2 regions of the Bacillus sp. WC2503 genome follow, and region 1 is predicted to be linked to the other one. Evidence: riboswitches for the same ligand, from Rfam matches in the RefSeq annotation. Region 1 holds a riboswitch; the other holds the start of a gene.

Region 1 (6,915 bases):
AAGTATCGTCCAAGCTGCTATACGAGAAGTAAAAGAAGAAACTGGACTACACGTTTCTAATTTAACTTTTAAAGGGGTAGACGAATATGTAAATCCTAAGGGGCATGTTCGATATATGGTATTCAACTATTGGACCGACTCATTTGAAGGCGAGCTTCTTATTAATCCTCCTGAGGGTGAATTAGTATGGGTGCCAATCGATACAGCACTCAATCTTCCTATGCAAGATTGGTTTAAAGAAAGATTCCCATTATTTTTTGAAAAAGGTACGTTTGAAATTCAACGTGTTTGGGACCGAGACTTAGATAAACAAGTCGCTATGACAATTACCCATACGTAAAAAAGCTTGGAATCCTTCCAAGCTTTTCTTACTTCACCTCTATTTTCTTAATCTCATAATCAATTTCTAAAAACTTAACTCCGAATATCCACATTTTATGGTGAGCAGTTAGCATGTGACCCTTTCCCTCTTTAATGATAAAAATCTCTGTTAACGGTAAACGGATTGTAAAGAAACCAGTATGTAAATAAATCCCCTCATCTCCCTTACTATTTTCTCTCAACTTACTAGTAATGATTAAATCATTGCTATCATTACATACTTTTAAAATACCTGTCATATTCGAATAAGGTAAAGGCAATGCAATATTCATATATGTCTCGTTCTTATGCGTATGTTTTGAATACAGAGCCAAAAAAATAGACTCTCCTGCTTCATTTTCCCTTAGCCAAGCCCTTACATTCTCTCTCCCATCTTTCTCATCATTTACACCTATGATAGAACCATACATTGTTTCCCACTTATCGCCCATCCCTAAATGTATTTGTCCTACTCGTTTACTCATTTTCGTATAACAAAATGCAAATGGACGGAACCAACGAGCCCATTTAATATTCGATTGTAACTCATACGCTGCTGTATTTTCATAAAAACGAATTATACTTAAAGGAACCTTCGTCACGTCAAATGACTCACTATGAAAATCATTTATTTTATCAACTAAACCGTTGTATTCCTTACTATCTACTAAATTTCCATTCTGTAAAAATGTCCCACCAATTCTCACGCTTCCTCTTAATCTACTCATTGGTTTCCCATAGTACTTATAATTTGGAGCACTCTTTTCAATCATCCAACCTACAAATGCTGGTAATGCTACTCCAATACCATTTACCACACCGTGAATCCAAACCATTTGAGCAATTGTAATCGTCAGTACTTGTTTTAAATTTCCGTATGAATATATGAGTGAGAACATAATTGTAACCATGAGCGTACTAGACGAAATGATTAAGAGAACCTTTGCACGAATAGCATTAAATTTCGCTTTCCAAACGTAAATACCATATCCATAAATAGCACATAAATATATCACAACTGCAAAAAATTCAAATATCCTCAAATATGTAATTCCTATTGCAACTGTCATAGGTGAAATCATGATGATAAACATAATAGCATCATACACTTTACTTCTCTTTTCTCTTTTTCTCCCTATTAAACCAGCTGATAATGGCAATAAAAACGCCGAATAATGAAAATGTGCAGCTGTGAGTAAAACAATGTCAGAGCTAAAATGCATAATTGAAAGTTTTGCTACTGAAGCAAAAAACCAAAAACCACCTAAAAACAAATAAATAAACGCACTATCTATGACGGTCTCCTCTAACGGCTTCCATCCTCTTTCTAGCAATCTACTTACACCAAATAACGCAACAATTCCTGTATATACAAACCAAACTAGCGCAAATAAATAGTGATTTGTGACGAAAGCTAGCATTGCGCAAATTGCTGCGATTGGATATAAAAACGATACGAATTTATAAAATAATAAATACGATCCATTTCTTGTTCTTTTATCAATAATACAAAAAGACATCGGTATAAATAATAAAACAGATAATAATATAATTGCTTCAACAGGATTTATATTCGACCACTCACATATTAGAAAAACAACATAACAAGCAAGCCCAAATATTATATTTTTCATATCGTTTATTCCCTTTCTACAAATGTTCCCTTGTATGAAAAAAGCGAACCAATTAACGGGTTTCGTACTTGTACATGAATTCGAAAACATTTCAGTGCTTCATCATAACTTTCAAAAATTTTTGCTTCTCCGTATAAAAATTTCGGTAACGGAATTTTTCTCCCTAACATATAAAACCATTGTTTTTTTGAAGAAATATGCATTCCACCTGCCTCGTCAATATGAAAATTCAATGTAGAAACAAGTATATGCGGCTCACCAAAATAATCTACGATTTCATGTTTCTCCTCATCCAGCTGCATAACGGCGTTAAAATATCTTTTCTTATTATGAAAATAAAAAGTACGATTCCACCGTACAGATTCATTTCCATGTTCATCCCGCTCAGCGTAATTATGTATCGTAAACGGAACTTCTTGCCCTCGCTCAGAAAAAAACATTCGGAACTTGGCTGCAATTTTTAATATCATTTTAACGAAAAAAGAACCTCCGTAAATTTCATCCATCTTCCCTTCTCCGACGAAGCTATTTTCTTCTGTAACCTCATAGCGTTTCTGTAATTTCGGATGAAGTTTTTTATAAGAATCCCCTAATAGTCTTTCATAAATATTAGTCATACACTTATCCCTTTCTCGTCCTCTTACAATTGTTTGCGCTTGGCAAATCAAAGCTATTCAAATAACCGACAATCGATAATCCGATTAGAAGAAGATTTAATGTGATTGGATTAAACGGCCCTGTAAAGCTTGCGATATTCGTCCATCCTGCTGCTATCGTTAAAGCTATTAACATAACAATATGCATTATAAATATTTTTCGTTTTGGAAGTGGAAGTACCCATATGGCACCAAAAATAATTTCTAATATCCCAATCATTTTAAGTATAAATACACTGCTTTCATTCGACCCAATGAGTGAAAGCATCTTCACTTCTTCTGGATGGCTAAAAATTATTTTCGGGACAATTCCTTGATATATCCATACAAAAGCAAATAAAAAACATACGAGCCAATACGTCATTGTTCTTCTAATTAGTAACCTAGGATGAAGCCCCTTTTCTAACCATAATTTTAAGGCATCAAAACTCCAAGCAGTCGCCCAACCTAATAATGGACGAAACATATATGAATCAATCACATTTCCTATACGACCATATCTCGTATCATAATCATATTGCGTTTCAAAATGAATACACTCTTTATGCGGTGTATACTTCCAATAACCACGCCCTATTCGTATAAGTGATAATGTATTGTCTGTCCAAAATTTCAAAGAAGAAATCCGTTCACCAGTTTCTTTTCTTATTTCACCTATCGATTCCCCTTCTCCGCCTATTTCAAGCCCAAATCCTATCTTTGTTTTATATAAAAACTTCTGTGGTTCTCCCTCTTTTTTCTCTAAATACGAAATTTCAGTAAAACGAGCATCCCATTCTGTATGTAGGTCTGGTTCTTGCGTATATTCCCATAATTTCTCTATTGTCGTTTTCATTTCTGTTGCAACATAAATAGGCCTTTTTCTTTTCATACTCCGACCTCCTACACTCTATATTTTTAATGTACATGTAATATATGTATTTTGCTACATTTTTCACAAACTTTATCTCTAAAAAGAAAGAATTTTGAAAATACATATAAAACACTTGATTCCCTGAATAATTTAAATTATTATAAAACAAATGTTACCAACAACTTCATAAATCAAACACTCTCGCCTAAAACGTGAGATAGAGGTTGCAATACTTATGAGTATTCTAATGGAGACACAGAGATGTCTATGAAATTGGATGAAAGGAAGTGTTGCCGAAATTGATAAATTTCTCTGCATTTATCAATTGGGGCTGTTTTCGAATAGAAACAGAACTGTCATATGTACAGACATGTACGTATGAAGAGCTATCTACAAAAAAGAGATATCATTTTCATGGTATTCCTTTTTTGGCGGTTTTTTTATTAGCTCCGTTTTCTGTTTCCCTTTTCCTGTAACAGCACCATCCTCACTTATTTGAGATGGTGTTTTTTGTTTTTCTCTCTGGTAACTACAGGAATATTGGGATTTATATATGTCCTAATCTATTCTTAAAAATGGACGAAAGAAGGAATTCGTAATGGAAACGATTGTACAAAAATTTGGTGGTACTTCTGTCGGAAGTGTTGAGCGCATTCAACATGTGGCAAATTTAATTATTGAAGAATATGAACGAGGACATAGTATCGTCTCTGTCGTTTCAGCAATGGGGAAAAGCACAGATGAACTTGTAGCACTTGCTAACGCTATTGCGGAAAATCCGAGTAAACGTGAAATGGATATGCTTCTATCTACAGGAGAACAAGTAACTATTTCATTATTAACAATGGTACTACAAGCAAAAGGTTATAACGCAATTTCATTAACAGGATGGCAAGCTGGTATTACGACAGAATCTGTACACAGTAGTGCACGGATTACTGACATTAACGTTGAGCGTATTCAGTCTTATCTTACTGAAGGCACGATTGTTATCGTAGCTGGTTTCCAAGGAATCAGTGAAAAAAATGAAATTACAACGCTTGGACGTGGTGGCTCTGATACGACAGCTGTTGCATTAGCAGCGGCACTAAAAGCGAAAAAATGTGATATTTATACGGATGTAACAGGCGTATACACGACGGATCCACGAGTTGTAAAGACAGCTTACAAATTAGATGAAATTTCTTATGATGAAATGTTAGAACTGGCAAACCTCGGCGCCGGCGTATTACATCCACGTGCTGTTGAATTTGCCAAAAATCATCATGTCGTTTTAGAAGTTCGCTCAAGTATGGAACAAGAAAACGGAACAATTGTAAAAGGAGAATGTAACATGGAACAACAATCAATCGTTAAAGGTATTGCTTTTGAAGATAATATTACACGTGTCACAGTGAAAGGATTGGAACAAGGTTCACTTTCAATAATTTTCTCTACGTTAGCTAACGCACATATTAATGTAGATATTATTATTCAAAGTATTACAAATGAAGGAACTGTTCATCTTTCCTTCTCTATCCATTCTAATGACTTACAAGAAACACTAGAAGTATTGGAACAGAACCAAGAAGATCTTCACTATGAGTCTGTAGAACATGAAAATCATTTAGCAAAAGTATCAATTGTAGGATCTGGTATGGTATCTAATCCAGGTGTTGCTGCGAATATGTTCACTACTTTAAAAGAAGAAGATATTCATATTAAAATGGTAAGTACATCTGAAATTAAAGTGTCTGTCGTTATTGACCGCCTTCATTTAGTAACAGGTGTGGAAGCACTTCATCAATCATTTATGGCGAAAATTGAGCCTTTAGTGCAAATGAGCTAATTTAATATTTTTATTGCAACTTACAAAAACATATTAATCTATTTCTTTCCTATATAAATAAAAAGCTGTTTGCATAGATTTCAAGACTCTACGCAAACAGCTTTTTAATATATTATCGATATCCAAAAATCATTATAAAACAATGAAATTATTCTTTAAACTCTTTCCTAGGAAATATAGTTGACTCTTCTTACTTCTTATCACACATATCGTTTCTCTCTTTCCCTTGAAAAAATGATCTATATTCATTGAAAATAATTTTCTTCACATCCGAGTAAAAGACCATCATGAATAGTGCAATTCCTAATACAACCACCTGTATTTTTTCATACTCAATGAACGCACTCATAATGAGCAAACCACATCCAATATAAAAACCAAACTCATTCTCTTTCTCAAAATCCGCCTCTTCTTCATCAATATGTATTTTCTCTTTAAAGCTTTGATTCCCTTTTATTAACTCATCTAGCGTAACGTTGTACATTTCGCTCAGTAAAATTAAATTATCAATGTCAGGGTAACTTTTATCATTTTCCCACTTATAAACCGCTTGCCTCGTCACACCAATTTTTTTAGCAACATCCTCTTGCGAAAACTCCTTTGATTCTCTTAGTTTTTTTAGCTGTTCTCCTATACTCATAACGTCCCCTCCTTTAGCAAATTATTACATAAAGGGAGATAAAAAAGAAAGAAACTATTAGTAACACGCACTGTAAACCACTAGTTTACACAATAAAAAAAGGGAGAGTAACTCTATTTTCAAGCTACTCTCCCTCTCACTTATATTAATTAAAACAGATGAATGTTTTCTTTCTTACAAGCTTCACGTAAATCGTCAGGCCATACAGAAGATTGAACTTCACCGATATGTGCTTTGCGTAAAAAGTACATGCACATTCTTGATTGTCCAATACCACCACCAATTGTTAATGGTAGTACATCTTCTAAAATACCTTTATGGAAATCATACTCACGTTTGAAATCATCACCCGTTTTTGTTAACTGTTCATCAAGTGATTTACTATCAACACGAATTCCCATTGATGATAATTCGAATGAAGCTTGTAATACTGGGTGCCAGAATAAAATGTCACCGTTTAATTTCCAATCATCATAATCGGCTGCGCGTCCGTCATGCTTTTCACCTGAACGAAGTGCATCACCAATTCCGATAATGAAGACTGCACCGTGTTCTTTTGCAATTGCATGTTCACGGTCTTTCGGCGTTAATTCTGGATATTTATCTTCTAGCTCTTGGGAAGTAATGAAAACAACTTCTTCTGGTAAATACTTTCCAAGGAACGGATATTTTTCAAATAAGTGATCTTCCAAATCTTTGAATATTCCATAAATTGTCCGTACTGTTTCTTGTAAGTAATCTACAGTGCGCCATTCTTTTTGAACGATTTTTTCCCAATCCCATTGGTCGACGTAAATGGAATGTGTTGCATCAAGTTCTTCATCACGACGAATCGCGTTCATGTTTGTATATAAACCTTCACCAGCTTCATATCCATATTCATGTAGTGCAAATCGTTTCCACTTTGCTAGTGAATGAACAATTTCTAATTCTTCTCCTGAATG
Region 2 (6,915 bases), 820 kb from region 1:
AACTAAGACCGACAAGCATTTTCACAGTTGGTTGGAATAACGCATCGATTCTTGCTACCTTCATATTCTTTTCGTAGACGTCATCTCCTAAATGATGAAATCTTTCCTGATCTGCGTTCTCTTGTACGTATGCACGAATCACGCGCACGCCAGCAATTGATTCAAGTACTTTATCATTCATATCACCGAACGCATCTTGCGCAACTGTAAACCTTTCATGCAATTTCTTTCCATATATATTCATCGCATATGCCATAATTGGCAGCGGTATAAGGGCCGCTAATGTAAGCTCCCAACTTATTGTAAATCCCATCATAAAAACGATTGTAAGCATATATAAACTAGAATCTACAAGCGTTAATATACCAAAACCAGCTGTCATAGCGATTGCTTTTAAATCGTTTGTTGCTCTCGCCATTAAATCGCCAGTACGATTTTTTTGATAAAACGTCGGTGTCATCTTGAGTAAATGCCCCATAAATTTCGAGCGCATCGTCTTCTCAAGTACGAACGCACCTCCAAATAATTGATGCTGCCAAACAAAAGTAAGGCCATATCCAACTATCGTAACTCCTATTAAAATAAGAATAGACTCCATAATTGCTGCATTCGTTAACGTTCCTGTTTTTATATTATCAATCGTAACCCCTAGTACTTTTGGGGGAATGACTTCAACTATATTTACAATTAAAAGCGCACCAATTGCGATACTATATCTCTTCCAATGCTCTTTAAAAAACCATCTTAACTTTAGTAATACTGAAAACAATGTAACCTCTCCCTTCTCGTTTTCGTTCCACTCTCATTTCTTTATCCGCTATCCAAACCAATCACATTTACATTTCGTAACCCATACAATCTCATCACATTTTTCCACCTTCCAAATTTCAGTTTTATAGTAACCATACAAAGTATGGAAACAAGCAAATTGGACAAAAAAAAGCATACCGTCGCTTGACGATATGCACAAAAATGCATAAAAGCGTACGTTACGATATACGCAACGTACGCTTTTTATAAGACAAAAATGCCCTATATATCCGTACGGGTTGCGTAATGATATGAATGTTTTCCGTTATTTAACAGAGCTAAGCCCATTACATTTACGATTACAATCATTACGCACACCCCTTTCATTTATTTTCCATTTATAATCTTATAACTTCTTTGAGTATTCTGTCAATTGTTTTTTTTGCAAATTGAAGAAAATAGATACCAATCACGATAAAATGAAGAGGATTTATGACGAGATAAAGCAGTTTGAAATAAGGGAATCTTCTGTAAGAAAGGGCATACAAAATAAAAAAAGAATAAGAAATCGTTTTCACAAACATTTCATTTGAAAAATATTATCAAACCCCCTACAATCACCTTATACTCACTCTTACAAGTTGCTATTTTAGGAGGACTAATCATGACAACTAGCAATACGTACAAATTTTATTTAAACGGAGAATGGAGAGAAAGCTCTTCAGGACAAACAATCGACATTCCATCTCCATACTTACACGAAGTAATTGGTCAAGTACAAGCAATTACTCGCGGAGAAGTAGATGAAGCAATTGCATCTGCAAAAGAAGCTCAAAAATCATGGGCTGAAGCTTCTCTACAAGATCGCGCAAAATATTTATATAAATGGGCTGATGAGCTCGTAAATATGCAAGATGAAATTGCCGATATTATTATGAAAGAAGTCGGTAAAGGATATAAAGATGCGAAGAAAGAAGTTGTTCGTACAGCTGATTTCATTCGTTACACAATTGAAGAAGCTCTACATATGCACGGAGAAAGCATGATGGGCGATAGCTTCCCTGGCGGAACAAAATCAAAACTTGCGATTATCCAACGTGCACCACTTGGTGTTGTATTAGCAATCGCACCGTTTAACTACCCAGTAAACTTATCTGCTGCAAAACTTGCACCAGCATTAATTATGGGTAACGCTGTTATTTTCAAACCAGCAACTCAAGGTGCAATTAGCGGTATTAAAATGGTTGAAGCACTTCATAAAGCTGGCCTTCCAAAAGGTCTTGTAAACGTAGCTACAGGACGCGGTTCTGTAATTGGTGACTACTTAGTAGAACACGAAGGTATCAATATGGTATCGTTCACAGGTGGTACAAACACAGGTAAACATTTAGCGAAAAAAGCTTCAATGATTCCACTTGTACTAGAACTTGGTGGGAAAGACCCTGGTATCGTTCGTGAAGATGCTGACTTACAAGATGCTGCAAACCATATCGTAAGCGGTGCATTCTCTTACTCTGGTCAACGTTGTACAGCTATTAAACGTGTACTTGTACACGAAAACGTAGCGGACGAGCTTGTTGAATTAGTAAAAGCGCAAGTAGCTAAACTATCAGTTGGATCTCCAGAACAAGACAGCACAATCGTTCCATTAATTGACGATAAATCTGCTGACTTCGTTCAAGGCTTAGTTGACGACGCTGTAGAAAAAGGTGCTACGATCGTTATCGGTAACAAACGTGAGCGTAACTTAATTTACCCAACATTAATCGACCACGTAACTGAAGAAATGAAAGTTGCTTGGGAAGAGCCATTCGGCCCAATCCTTCCAATCATCCGCGTTTCTTCAGATGAGCAAGCAATTGAAATTGCTAACAAATCAGAGTTCGGCTTACAAGCAAGTGTCTTCACAAAAGACATTAACAAAGCATTTGCAATTGCTAACAAAATCGAAACTGGTTCTGTTCAAATTAACGGACGCACAGAGCGCGGCCCTGACCACTTCCCATTCATCGGTGTAAAAGGTTCAGGTATGGGCGCACAAGGTATTCGTAAGAGCCTTGAGTCTATGACACGTGAAAAAGTAACTGTATTGAACTTAGTTTAATCTTATATAGAAGCTGATCTAGTTTTAGATCAGCTTCTTTTTATTTCACGAGTTGTTTTTCCATAGGTAAATTCACACATTCTACAGAAATTTCATATCCTAGCCAAAGCTCAGCAATATGTTCAAATGATAAAACAGAGCCTGTTGTAAAAAATCGATGCTTCGGATTCAAATTGTCAGACAGGATTCCTTTGTGCTGTAAAATTGTGCTTAATTCTATCGCTGTTTCTTCTGCAGAACTAATAATCGTTACATCTTCTCCTAGTTCCTTTTTTATATAGGACTCTAAAAGTGGATAATGCGTACACCCAAGAATTAACGTATCTATATCTTCTTTCGTTAATGGCAGTAAAGCTTGTTTCACTTGCTGCGTTACATATGCTGTATCTTCTAATTGATTTTCTGCAACTGTAGCTAAAGTCGGGCACGCGTGACTATGCACTTCCAAATATGTATCAAGCTCGTGTAATGCTTTTTCGTACATATTAGACTGTATCGTACCTACAGTTCCAATTACTCCGATTTCCCCTTTCTTTGTCACTTTAATTGCCGCTCTTGCTCCCGGATGTATAACGCCAATAACCGGAATAGACAGTGCTTCTTGCAGCGCAGTCAATGCAGCAGCTGCAGCAGTATTACATGCTACCACTAGCGCTTTTAACGGAAACTGTTTGAGGAACTCAACCATTTCAAATACGAAAGATTGTACCTCTTCTACACTTCTTGGCCCATACGGACAACGCTCATTATCACCAATATAATAAATGCTCTCTTTAGGCAATTGTCTTATAATTTCACTCGCAACTGTTAATCCCCCAACTCCCGAATCTAGCACACCTATTACTGAATGTTTATGACATACAGACATATACTTCATCCCCTTCTCAATCTTCTAGCGTCAATAACATTTATTATATTATGAAAATTCAATATTACATAATAATCCCTCTCTCTTTTAATCACAAACTCTTCTCTATAATCTGATTATTACTATATCCATTGACGTATAAAAATACATTTGTTACTCTTAAATACGTTAATTTAATATTTAAATCCTCATTCGTATCTCGGTGAGGTAGAGGTTGCAGTCATTAAGAGTATCATTTCAGGAGATGTAGTGGCATTGATGAAGAAATGAGAAAGGAATGATTGCCGAAGTAAGTCGTGTCCACCATGCACACTTGCTGGGTCTGCATTTAATAAGTGCAGAACTGTCACAAACGTTTCGTTTGTGGAGAGCTATCGAGAGGTATGTCGTGGGTTTCTTATAAGATAGAAAGCATGTAGCGGCAGATTACGTGCTTTTTTTGTTTTGTTTGGGACTTCTCTTCTCTAATCGGAAGACATACATATCTCCTCGCTTGACTTGGTTATACTAACTTTGGAGGTATTTTCTATGCAACAAAAAAAATGGGGCTTTTGGGTACTAACAGCTTTCGTTGTCGGTAATATGGTTGGCGCTGGGATTTTCATGGTGCCAAGTACGTTGGCACAAACAGCAAGCCCACTCGGTGTCACTTTAGCTTGGTTAACAACAGGGTTTGGTGTTTTAATGCTAGCTCTTGTTTTTGGTAATTTAGCAATTCGTCGTCCTGATTTAACGACAGGACCACAAAGTCATGCATATGCTTTATTCTCAACACCAAAAAAGAAAAAAATGGCTGGTTTCAGTATGGTATGGGGATATTGGGTTGCAAACTGGGCAAGTAACGTTGCCATCATTACATCTTTCGCGGGATATTTATCACTTTTCTTCCCAATTATGAAAGATACGCGACTACTATTTTCAATCGGTTCGTTTAACATAGAAGTCGGAAAACTAATTACATTTACGATTTGTTCCATCTTACTTTGGGGAACTCATATTATATTAACTAATGGTGTAAGCGGAGCTGGAAAGCTAAACTTCTTAGCAACAACAACGAAAGTGACTGGATTCCTTTTATTTATCGTCGTTACGTTATTTGCATTCGAAGCTTCTAAGTTTGGACAATGGTACACACCGATGATCGATAAATCAGGTGTATCACACGGTCTTCTTTCACAAGTAAATTTAGCCGCTCTTACAACGCTTTGGGCGTTTATCGGAATTGAATCAGCCGTTCTTTTATCAAACCGGGCTGTTTCTCCAAAAACGGTAAAACGGGCAACAGTTGCGGGATTACTTATTACAGTTGCAATTTACTTAGGAATTACAATTTTAACAATGGGTGTCCTTCACGTTGATACATTACAAGCTTCTGAACGTCCGTTAGCAGATGCACTAAATGCTGCAATGGGTCATGGCGGCGGGAAACTGATGGCATTACTTGCTCTTACTTCCCTATTCGGTTCTATCTTAGGCTGGATTTTATTAAGCTCAGAAGTACCGTATCAAGCAGCAAAAGAAGGTTTCTTCCCTTCCTTCTTCACAAAAACAAATAAAAAAGGAAGTCCAATTTACTCATTACGATTAACAAACATTATGTCGCAAGTATTCTTATTCTCAACATTATCAGGAACTATTGCGGAAGCTTATACATTCGTTATTACCGTATCAACACTGGCCTACCTCATTCCATATCTCGTTTCACCGATCTTCCAGTTAAAATTAGTCGCAACTGGTGAAACATATAAAAATGAAATGCGGGCAAGAATTACAGATGGTATAGTCGCAGTGATCGCACTTTGCTACGCACTATGGGTTATTAAAACCGGTGCATCCGATATAAAAACGTTCCTTCTCGGAATTGGTTTATTCGTAATTGGATTTGCTTTCTATCCATTAATGAATCGTGATCAGAAAAAAAATAACGAAAAGAAAAACGGGCAAGTTGCATAACGCAATTTGCTCGTTTTTTCTTTTGTAAAACATATATAATAGAACAAAGAGGTGAAAAACATGTCAATCGAATCACTATGGAGCAGTCGCTTCCAACAACACATTCAAAATATCATTACATACTTTGCACGTATGATTAACGGTTTATTATATAGCTTTATCTTTATTTCATGCGTTGGCGCATATTATTATGCTCAGTTTCTAAAAGCATCTCCTTCTAAAGGAATATCTCTCATACTCATAACGACCGTTCTTACATTTATTATAATGAGATGTCCCATTCGCACCTTTATTCAAAAACCTGATGCTGTCTATTTGCTTACATTAGAAGAGAAACTAACATCTTATTTTAAAAAATCTCTTCTATATAATTACATCATTCAGATTTTCCCATTATTATTTACGTTCCTTATTCTCGTTCCGCTTGCTATGCAATCATTACAATTAACTGTACCGTTCTTATGTACAATCTTTATCGTTTTAATGATTACGAAAGCTTGGAACATGTACATATATTGGATGTGGCGTGATAGCCATGAAAAAAACATATGGTTCATTATTCGTATTGCTTGTAACGCCCTAATCATTTACATGCTATTTTACTCGGCACATGTTCTCATATTAGGTGGATTGCTCTTACTACTTGCTTTCCTACTTCTATATACGAAAAAACAGCCTACAAAACGAATACCGTGGGATTACATAATTGAACAAGAAGAAAAAATGAACGTTCGTTTCTATCAATTTGCTAGCATCTTCACCGATGTTCCGCAACTTAATAAGCAAGTAAACAAAAGAAAATGGCTTACAAATTGGATTGAACCTTTATTACATAAAAAACGAGCAACTTTCTTCTATTTACATACACTAGCATTTTTACGCGGGAATGATTATTTCGGTATATATATTCGCTTAGGGCTGATTGGTGCCTTCGCCTTATATTTTATACCAAACACATACGTAAAAGGCGCTATCGCATATATCGTCCTATATATGATTTCTATGCAGCTTCGTTCCCTTTGGAAATATTTTTCGGGAAATATTATTGTAGCATTGTATCCGATTGATACTGAAAAACGAATGAATCAATTTCTTCGCTTAATCTTTATATTGCTAAGCATTCAACTCATTGTATTTTCGAGTGTTATACTCATTGCTACAGGTCAATTACTACATACCTTAATTATTATGATAATCGGGGTAATCTGGATCAAATTTATTATTGTACCAAAAACGAAGC

What was found. Region 1 has a riboswitch for lysine ahead of ACUN26_RS05480 (aspartate kinase). Riboswitches for the same ligand answer to the same signal wherever they lie in the genome.
Region 2: another riboswitch for lysine. It lies ahead of ACUN26_RS01120 (amino acid permease); the one in region 1 lies ahead of ACUN26_RS05480 (aspartate kinase).

What each region holds. Positions count from the first base shown of each region.
Region 1 covers NZ_JBQYMD010000001.1:1,018,833-1,025,747, reverse strand. Annotated here, with positions in the region: gene ACUN26_RS05500 (8-oxo-dGTP diphosphatase) at 1-340, shown strand, start outside; gene ACUN26_RS05495 (YndJ family protein) at 369-1,994, opposite strand; gene ACUN26_RS05490 (DUF4166 domain-containing protein) at 2,000-2,611, opposite strand; gene ACUN26_RS05485 (DoxX-like family protein) at 2,616-3,521, opposite strand; lysine riboswitch at 3,714-3,900, shown strand; gene ACUN26_RS05480 (aspartate kinase) at 4,102-5,331, shown strand; gene ACUN26_RS05475 (helix-turn-helix domain-containing protein) at 5,522-5,971, opposite strand; gene asnA (aspartate--ammonia ligase) at 6,121-6,915, opposite strand, start outside.
Region 2 covers NZ_JBQYMD010000001.1:196,292-203,206, reverse strand. Annotated here, with positions in the region: gene ACUN26_RS01135 (ABC transporter ATP-binding protein) at 1-769, opposite strand, end outside; gene gapN (NADP-dependent glyceraldehyde-3-phosphate dehydrogenase) at 1,415-2,854, shown strand; gene racE (glutamate racemase) at 2,895-3,722, opposite strand; lysine riboswitch at 3,923-4,104, shown strand; gene ACUN26_RS01120 (amino acid permease) at 4,251-5,675, shown strand; gene ACUN26_RS01115 (ABC transporter permease) at 5,736-6,915, shown strand, end outside.